DNA from 2 places in the Streptomyces sp. PsTaAH-124 genome. Region 1 is predicted to be linked to the other one. Evidence: predicted binding sites of a transcription regulator. Region 1 holds the regulator's gene; the other holds the start of a gene.

Region 1 (4,628 bases):
GGGGCCACGCCTCGATGCCCAGCGAGGACGGCTTCACGGCCTCCCAGACGTCGATGTACGGGTGCCCGACGACGAGCGCGTGCTCACTGGTGACCGCCTCGGCGATCCGCCACTCCTTGCTGCCCGGGACGAGATGGTCCACGAGGACGCCGAGGCGGGCGTCCGGGCCGGGCGCGAACTCCTCGACGATCGCGGGCAGGTCGTCCACGCCCTCCAGGTACTCCACGACGACGCCCTCGATGCGCAGGTCGTCGCCCCACACCTTCTCGACCAGCTCGGCGTCGTGCCGCCCCTCCACGTAGATGCGCCCGGCGCGGGCCACGCGCGCGCGTGCGCCGGGGACGGCGACCGAACCGGAGGCGGTGCGGGTGGGACGTACCGGACCCGAGGCGGGCCGCACCAGCGTCACCGGGCGGCCCTCCAGCAGGAAGCCCCCGGGCTGGAGCGGGAAGACGCGGTGCTTGCCGAAGCGGTCCTCCAGGGTCACCGTGCCCGCCTCGCAGCGGATCACCGCCCCGCAGAATCCGGTCGCCGGTTCCTCGACCACGAGCCCCGGCTCGGCCGCCACCCCGGGCACGGCCCGCGGCTTCTTCCAGGGCGGGGTGAGGTCGGCGGAGTACTGGCGCATTCGAGTGACGATAGGGAGATCCGGGGCCGCGGTCAGCGCGACACGCCGAAGCGGTCGGCCAGCGCGTCGCGCTGGGCCCGGACGAAGGCGGCGTCGACCACCGCGCCGTGCCCGGGGACGTAGAGCGCGTCCTCGCCGCCCAGTACGAGGAGCCGGTCCAGCGCGGCGGGCCAGCGGGACGGCGCCGCGTCCGGACCCGCCTGCGGCTCGCCGGACTCCTCGACCAGGTCGCCGCAGAAGACCACCGGCCGTCCGCCCGGCACCGGCACCAGCACCGCCAGGTCGTGCGTGCTGTGCGCGGCGCCCAGGTCTGCCAGTACCGCCTCCCGGCCGCCGCCCAGCGGCAGGGCCAGCCGCCCGCTGACCTCGCGGCCGGGGACCGGGAGGGCCGCGGCGGCCTCCTCGGCCGCCGCCGCGTCGAGTCCCTGGCGCACCGCGTCCTCGCGCAGCTCCGCGCGCCCGCGCGCGTCGCCGAGCACCGTGCGCGTCCCCTCGGCGGCGAGGATCTCGGCGCCGTCGAACGCCGCCGCCCCGAGCACATGGTCGAAGTGGGGGTGCGTCAGCGCGAGATGTGTCACATCGCCGCCGGTCAGCTCGCGCGCCCGCGCGCGCAGCCGAGCGCCCTCGGCCAGGCAGGAGCCCGCGTCCACCATCAGCGCCGCCCCGGCTCCGGCGACCAGCCCGACCGTGCAGTCCCACCCCGCCAGCCGCACCCGCCCCACGCCGTCCGCCAGCCGCTCCCACCCGAGCTCTTCCCAAGTCACGGTCATACCGGAACGCTAGGGCCTCTCGTTCGGATCATGCCGGGCTCGCGTGCCCTGGCGCCGCACCTCGCCGCGTTGTCGTCGGTTGCCATGGCTCCGCCATGCCGCCCTCCTCCGCCTTGCGAGGCACGGCACCAGACCCCGCTCCCTCATCCGGCCTGATCCGAACGAAAGACCCTGGCCTTCCCCGGACCGGTCACCTGGACCAGTCTTGCCCCGGGCGTACCCCACGGCCGTACACTGGGCCGGGGAATGCTGGCACTCGTATGCGCCGAGTGCCAGGCGGAAGCCGAGGGACGACTCTGGAGGTGTGCGCGATGCTCAGCGAGCGACGGCTTCAGGTGCTGCGCGCCATCGTCCAGGACTACGTCGGCACCGAGGAGCCGGTGGGCTCCAAGGCCCTCACCGAGCGGCACAACCTCGGCGTCTCACCGGCCACGGTCCGCAACGACATGGCGGCCCTGGAGGACGAGGGCTTCATCGCCCAGCCGCACACCAGCGCGGGCCGGATCCCCACCGACAAGGGGTACCGCCTCTTCGTCGACAAGCTGGCCGGGGTCAAGCCGATGACCGCGCCCGAGCGGCGTGCCATCCAGAACTTCCTCGACGGCGCCGTCGACCTCGACGACGTGGTGGCCCGCACGGTGCGGCTGCTGGCGCAGCTGACCCGGCAGGTCGCCGTGGTGCAGTACCCGTCGCTGACCCGTTCGACCGTGCGGCACGTGGAACTGCTCGCGCTCGCACCCGCGCGCGTGATGCTCGTGCTGATCACGGACACCGGCCGGGTCGAGCAGCGGATGATCGACTGCCCGGCGCCCTTCGGCGAGACGTCCCTCGCGGACCTGCGGGCGCGGCTGAACAGCCGGGTCGCGGGCCGCCGCTTCGCGGACGTGCCGCAGCTGGTCGAGGACCTCCCCGACGGGTTCGACCTGGAGGACCGGGGCACGGTCGCCACCGTGCTGTCCACCCTCCTGGAGACCCTCGTCGAGGAGAACGAGGAGCGGCTGATGATCGGCGGCACCGCCAACCTCACCCGCTTCGGACACGACTTCCCCCTCACCATCCGGCCCGTGCTGGAGGCGCTGGAGGAGCAGGTCGTCCTGCTGAAGCTGCTCGGTGAGACACAGGACCAGGGCATGACCGTGCGCATCGGTCACGAGAACGCCCACGAAGGACTCAACTCCACGTCCATCGTGTCGGTCGGCTACGGTTCGGGCGGCGAGGCAGTGGCCAAGCTCGGCGTGGTCGGACCGACCCGCATGGACTACCCGGGAACGATGGGAGCGGTACGCGCAGTGGCACGGTACGTCGGACAGATCCTGGCGGAGTCGTAAGTGGCCACGGACTACTACGCCGTTCTCGGCGTGCGCCGCGACGCGTCGCAGGATGAGATCAAGAAGGCGTTCCGGCGGCTCGCGCGCGAGCTGCACCCGGACGTCAACCCCGATCCGAAGACCCAGGAGCGGTTCAAGGAGATCAACGCCGCCTACGAGGTGCTGTCGGACCCGCAGAAGAAGCAGGTCTACGACCTCGGCGGGGATCCCCTCTCGCAGTCCGGCGGGGCCGGTGCGGGCGGCTTCGGCGCCGGTTCCTTCGGCAACTTCTCCGACATCATGGACGCGTTCTTCGGCACGGCCTCGCAGCGCGGACCGCGCTCGCGCACGCGCCGCGGCCAGGACGCCATGATCCGGCTGGAGGTCGAGCTGGACGAGGCGGCCTTCGGCACCACGAAGGACATCCAGGTCGACACCGCCGTCGTGTGCACCACGTGCAGCGGCGAGGGCGCGGCCCCGGGCACCACCGCCCAGACCTGCGACATGTGCCGCGGCCGCGGTGAGGTCTCGCAGGTCACCCGGTCCTTCCTGGGCCAGGTCATGACCTCGCGGCCCTGCCCGCAGTGCCAGGGCTTCGGCACCGTCGTGCCCACCCCGTGCCCGGAGTGCGCGGGCGACGGCCGCATCCGCGCCCGCCGCACCCTGACGGTGAAGATCCCGGCCGGTGTGGACAACGGCACCCGCATCCAGCTCGCGGGCGAGGGCGAGGTCGGCCCCGGCGGCGGCCCGGCCGGTGACCTCTACGTCGAGATCCACGAGCTGCCGCACGCCGCCTTCCAGCGGCGCGGCGACGACCTGCACTGCACGGTCACCCTGCCGATGACGGCGGCGGCCCTGGGCACCAAGGTGCCGCTGGAGACGCTGGACGGCCTGGAGGAGGTCGACATCCGGCCGGGCACCCAGTCCGGCCAGTCGATCCCGCTGCACGAGCGGGGCGTCACGCATCTGCGCGGCGGCGGCCGGGGCGACCTCATCGTGCACGTCGAGGTGCAGACGCCGACCAAGCTCGACCCCGAGCAGGAGCGCCTGCTGCGGGAACTGGCCGGGCTGCGCGGCGAGGAGCGCCCCCAGGGGCAGTTCCAGCCCGGCCAGCAGGGCCTGTTCTCGCGGCTGAAGGACGCGTTCAACGGACGCTGAGCGTCCCCGCCCGGCCGCGACCGGGCGGGGAAGCGCTCCCCAGGGCAGCCACCGGTATCGGTGGCTGCCTTTGGCATATGCCAGAGGACGCCCGGATGCGGCGGCGTGCCGCAGACGTGACACCATGCGGTCATGTCCTCCGCATTGTCCGCGCTGACCGATCTCTTCCCTCGGCCGATCGTGCAGGCCCCGATGGCGGGCGGCCCCTCCGGGCCGCAGCTGGCCGCCGCGGTCTCCGAGGCCGGCGGACTGGGCTTCCTGGCCGCCGGCTACAAGACGGCGGACGGCATGTACCAGGAGATCAAGCAGGTGCGCGGGCTGACCGGCCGCCCCTTCGGCGTCAATGTCTTCATGCCTCAGCCCGACCTCGCGGAGTCCGGCGCCGTCGATCTCTACGCCCAGCAACTGGCGGGCGAGGCCACCTGGTACGAGACGGAGCTGGGCGATGCCGAGTGCGGGCACGACGACGGCTACGACGTGAAACTCGCCGTCCTGCTGGACGACCCGGTCCCCGTGGTGTCCTTCCACTTCGGCGCCCCCACCCGTGAGGTCGTCGACTCCCTGCACCGCGTCGGCACCTACGTCCTGGTCACCGCGACCACCGTCGACGAGGCGCTGGCCGTGGGCCGGTCCGGCGCGGACGCGGTGATCGCCCAGGGCGTGGAGGCGGGCGGCCACCAGGGCACCCACCGCGACCAGCCGGAGAACGACGGCGCGGGCATCGGCGTACTCTCCCTGGTCGCACAGGTCAGCGAGGCGGTGGAC
Region 2 (4,628 bases), on a different contig from region 1:
CGGCCCTGCACGCCGGACTCGGCGCCCTCGCCGTCGCCGCCCTCGTCTCCGGCTGCGCCGGGCAGGACAGCACGGCGGTACGGCCCGCCCCCGGCCAGCAGCGCCTCCAGGCGCCCCCCGCCCGCGCCCTCGGCTCCTACGCCTCCCGGCTCGCGACCTCCGCGGCGGCCCGCACCGCCGCCGCCAAGCGCTGGGGCCTGAGCCAGGCCCCGCTGCTGCCCCCGCCGCCCCCGGCCGTCAAGCCGAAGATCCACGCCCGCGCCGGCTTCGAGGTGGACCACCAGGAGGACTGGGACCTGCCCCCGGTCTTCACCACCGTCCCCACCAAGGACAAGATCCTCTTCCTCACCATCGACGACGGCGCCGAGAAGGACCCCGCCTTCCTGCGCATGATGAGCGAGCTGAAAGTCCCCTACACGGCCTTCCTCAGCAACTACCTCGTCCAGGACGACTACGGCTACTTCCGCAAGGCGCAGGCGCAGGGCAACACCCTCAACAACCACACCCTGCACCACCCGTACCTGCCGGGCCTGTCCTACGACGAGCAGAAGCACGAGATCTGCGACATGCAGGACATCATGCAGAAGCAGTTCGGCAAGCGCCCCCGGATGCTCCGCCCGCCCTACGGCAACTACAACCAGGACACCCTGCGCGCCGCCAAGTCCTGCGGCATCCGCTACGCGCCGATCTGGAACGAGGAGGTCTACGTCGACCACTGGGAGTTCCGCGAGGACGACAAGCGGCTGCGCCCCGGCGACATCGTGCTCACCCACTTCCGCGGGCGCGACGAGTGGGACGGCACCATGGCCGACGACATGCGCCGCTTCCTGAACTACGCGACGGCCGAGGGGTACGCGGTGGCCCGGCTGGAGGACTACCTGTGAGACCGCGGCCCCGGCCGCGGCGCACGGCCGCGGGCCTGCTCGCGGCCGTGCTGCTGCTGGCCGGCTGTGCCTCGTCCGTCGACCCGATCCAGCGCCTGGGCCGCAAGGCCGCGCAGCGGGTCGCCTCGCCGGACGCGGCCTCCGACCGGCAGCCGTACCGCCGCTGGGGCCTCACGGCCCCGCTGCCCGCGCCGCCGCGCCCGCCCGCCCGGCCGACGGCGGCCACCGCCCGCCCCGCCGGGCCGCCGCCGGTGGTCGACCACGTCGACACTCCCGACCGGGTCGTCTTCCTCACCTACGACGACGGCGCCGAGCGCGACGCGCGCTTCGTCGACATGGTCCGGGAACTGCGCCTGCCCGTCAGCATGTTCCTCACCGACAGCATCGCCGGACCCGGCTACGGCCACTTCGCGCGCCTGCGGTCGGCCGGTGCGGCACTGGAGAACCACACCCTGGAGCACCCCGCCCTGCGCGGTCTGCCGCACGCCGGCCAGCGCGCCGAGATCTGCGGCCAGCGGGACAAGCTGCACGCCCGCTTCGGCGTCCGCTCCCGGCTGTTCCGGCCGCCCTACGGCTCCTACGACGCCACCACCCGGCGCGCCGCAGCCGAGTGCGGGGTGTCCGCGATCGTCCTGTGGCGCGCCTCGCTGACGGAGACCGGCCTCCGCTTCACCCACGGCCGGCACGCCCTGTGTCCCGGCGACATCCTGCTGGTCACCTCGGACGACGACGACCTCGACGGGCCGACCCTGCGCGAGCGCACCACCCGCCTGCTGCGCGAGATCCAGCGGGACCGGCTGACGGTGGCGAGGCTCCAGGACTACCTGTGATCCCCTGTGATCCCCTGTGACTGCCTGCGGCTACCTGCGGCCACCTGGGGACGGAGGCCCCTTCCGGGGGGTGTCCCGGACCGACGCGCCACGAGGCAATTGGCACTCCGCTTGACCGAGTGCTAATCGCGGTCATAGTCTCGGCTCTGGCACTCCCCACCGGAGAGTGCCAACAACGCGACGGGCAGGTCCGGCACCCGCGACGACGGATCGACCTGGTCGCCACCTCAGACAGTTAACCCCGTGAGATCTCCGAAGGGGGAGGTCGGATCGTGACGACCGCCAGCTCCAAGGTTGCCATCAAGCCGCTCGAGGACCGCATCGTGGTCCAGCCGCTCGACGCCGAGCAGACCACGGCCTCTGGCCTGGTCATCCCGGACACTGCGAAGGAGAAGCCCCAGGAGGGCGTCGTCCTCGCCGTGGGTCCGGGCCGCTTCGAGGACGGCAACCGTCTTCCGCTCGACGTCAAGGTCGGCGACGTCGTGCTCTACAGCAAGTACGGCGGCACCGAGGTGAAGTACAACAACGAGGAGTACCTCGTTCTCTCGGCTCGCGACGTCCTCGCGATCATCGAGAAGTAAGTCACCTCAGCACTCCTGCTGTGAACTGCGCCCCTGGCCCCCGCGATCGATGAGAAGCCGGGCGCCCGGGGCGCAGTGTGTTCTTCACCCAAGATTTCCGAGAGGGCTCCCGCTGCCATGGCGAAGATCCTGAAGTTCGACGAGGACGCCCGTCGCGCCCTCGAGCGCGGCGTCAACAAGCTTGCCGACACGGTGAAGGTGACGATCGGCCCCAAGGGCCGCAACGTCGTCATCGACAAGAAGTTCGGCGCCCCGACCATCACCAACGACGGTGTCACCATCGCCCGCGAGGTCGAGATCGAGGACCCGTACGAGAACCTCGGCGCCCAGCTGGTGAAGGAGGTGGCGACCAAGACCAACGACATCGCGGGTGACGGCACCACCACCGCCACCGTGCTCGCCCAGGCGCTCGTGCGCGAGGGCCTGAAGAACGTCGCGGCCGGTGCCTCCCCGGCGCTGCTGAAGAAGGGCATCGACGCCGCGGTCAAGGCCGTCTCGGACGACCTGCTCGCCTCGGCCCGCCCGATCGACGAGAAGTCCGACATCGCCGCCGTGGCCGCGCTGTCCGCCCAGGACCAGCAGGTCGGCGAGCTGATCGCCGAGGCGATGGACAAGGTCGGCAAGGACGGTGTCATCACCGTCGAGGAGTCCAACACCTTCGGTCTGGAGCTGGACTTCACCGAGGGCATGGCCTTCGACAAGGGCTACCTGTCCCCGTACTTCGTCACCGACCAGGAGCGTATGGAGGCCGTCCTCGACGACCCGTACATCCTGATCAACCAGGGCAAGATCTCCTCCATCGCGGACCTGCTCCCGCTGCTGGAGAAGATCATCCAGACGAACGCCTCCAAGCCGCTGCTGATCATCGCCGAGGACGTCGAGGGCGAGGCCCTGTCGACCCTGGTGGTCAACAAGATCCGCGGCACCTTCAACGCCGTCGCGGTGAAGGCCCCCGGCTTCGGCGACCGCCGCAAGGCGATGCTCCAGGACATGGCCGTCCTCACCGGCGCCACCGTCATCTCCGAGGAGGTCGGCCTCAAGCTGGACCAGGTCGGTCTTGACGTGCTCGGCTCCGCCCGCCGCATCACCGTCACCAAGGACGACACCACCATCGTCGACGGTGCCGGCAAGAAGGACGAGGTCGAGGGCCGGATCGCGCAGATCAAGGCCGAGATCGAGTCCACCGACTCCGACTGGGACCGCGAGAAGCTCCAGGAGCGCCTCGCGAAGCTGGCCGGCGGCGTGTGCGTGATCAAGGTCGGCGCCGCCACCGAGGTGGAGCTGAAGGAGAAGAAGCACCGTCTGGAGGACGCCATCTCCGCGACCCGCGCCGCGGTCGAGGAGGGCATCGTCTCCGGTGGTGGCTCCGCCCTGGTGCACGCCGTGAAGGTCCTGGAGGGCAACCTCGACAAGACCGGCGACGAGGCCACCGGTGTCTCGGTCGTGCGCCGCGCCGCCGTCGAGCCGCTGCGCTGGATCGCGGAGAACGCCGGCCTGGAGGGCTACGTCATCGTCTCCAAGGTCGCCGAGCTGGAGAAGGGCAGCGGTTACAACGCCGCCACCGGTGAGTACGGCGACCTGGTCAAGGCCGGCGTCATCGACCCGGTCAAGGTCACCCGCTCCGCCCTGGAGAACGCCGCCTCCATCGCCTCCCTCCTGCTGACGACCGAGACCCTGGTCGTCGAGAAGAAGGAAGAGGAAGAGCCGGCCGCCGCGGGCCACGGCCACGGCCACTCCCACTGATCGCTCCGCTGAACCGACGGCGCCCGGTCCCCTGCGGGGGGCTGGGCGCCGTCGTCTCTGTGGCTTGCCGGATCCTCCCCGCCCGCGTGCGGGGGAGGCGAGCTGCCGGATCCGCCGGTCACGGCCCCTCGACGGCCGGGGCGGCCACGACGGCCCACACGCTCTTGCCCGGCGCGCCGGGGCGTGGCGCCACACCCCACTCCTTGGCGAGGGCGGCGACCAGGACCAGCCCCCGCCCGCCGTCCGCCTCAGCCGCCGGGCCCCCGCCCGCGCACGCCTCCCGCACGACGGGCAGCCGCTCGCCCCGGGTGTCGTGCACCTCGATCCTGACCCGGCCCTCGCCGTCCCGCCGGGACAGACGCAACTCGGCGTCCCGGCCCGGCACCCGGCCGTGAGTGACGGCGTTCGCGGCCAGCTCGGCGACGATCAGCTCGACGGTGTCGTGCACCGGTGTGCCGTACGGCCAGCCCCAGGCGTCCATCTGCTGAGAGGCGAGCCGCCGGGCCAGCCGGGCACCACGGGGTGTGGCGGTGAAACGGAGGGCGAAGGTGGTCATGGCCCCTGAGCTTTCCGCCTCCAACACCCCGCTG

What was found. Region 1 encodes HrcA, which represses chaperone genes, less so after heat shock. Its sites were predicted from a motif close to TTNGCACTCNGNNNNNCNGAGTGCNAA; they were not measured.
Region 2: groES (co-chaperone GroES) is a predicted target of HrcA. The motif match lies at 1,814-1,840, and genes of this name have one in related genera.

The regions. Positions count from the first base shown of each region.
Region 1 is NZ_KB892206.1:310,902-315,529, reverse strand. Features, by position in the region: gene B086_RS0133300 (DUF3097 domain-containing protein) at 1-628, opposite strand, end outside; gene B086_RS0133295 (MBL fold metallo-hydrolase) at 661-1,398, opposite strand; gene hrcA (heat-inducible transcriptional repressor HrcA) at 1,710-2,726, shown strand; gene dnaJ (molecular chaperone DnaJ) at 2,727-3,863, shown strand; gene B086_RS0133280 (nitronate monooxygenase) at 3,996-4,628, shown strand, end outside.
Region 2 is NZ_KB892158.1:114,484-119,111, forward strand. Features, by position in the region: gene B086_RS0102615 (polysaccharide deacetylase family protein) at 1-884, shown strand, start outside; gene B086_RS0102620 (polysaccharide deacetylase family protein) at 881-1,714, shown strand; gene groES (co-chaperone GroES) at 1,987-2,295, shown strand; gene groL (chaperonin GroEL) at 2,413-4,038, shown strand; gene B086_RS0102635 (ATP-binding protein) at 4,157-4,594, opposite strand.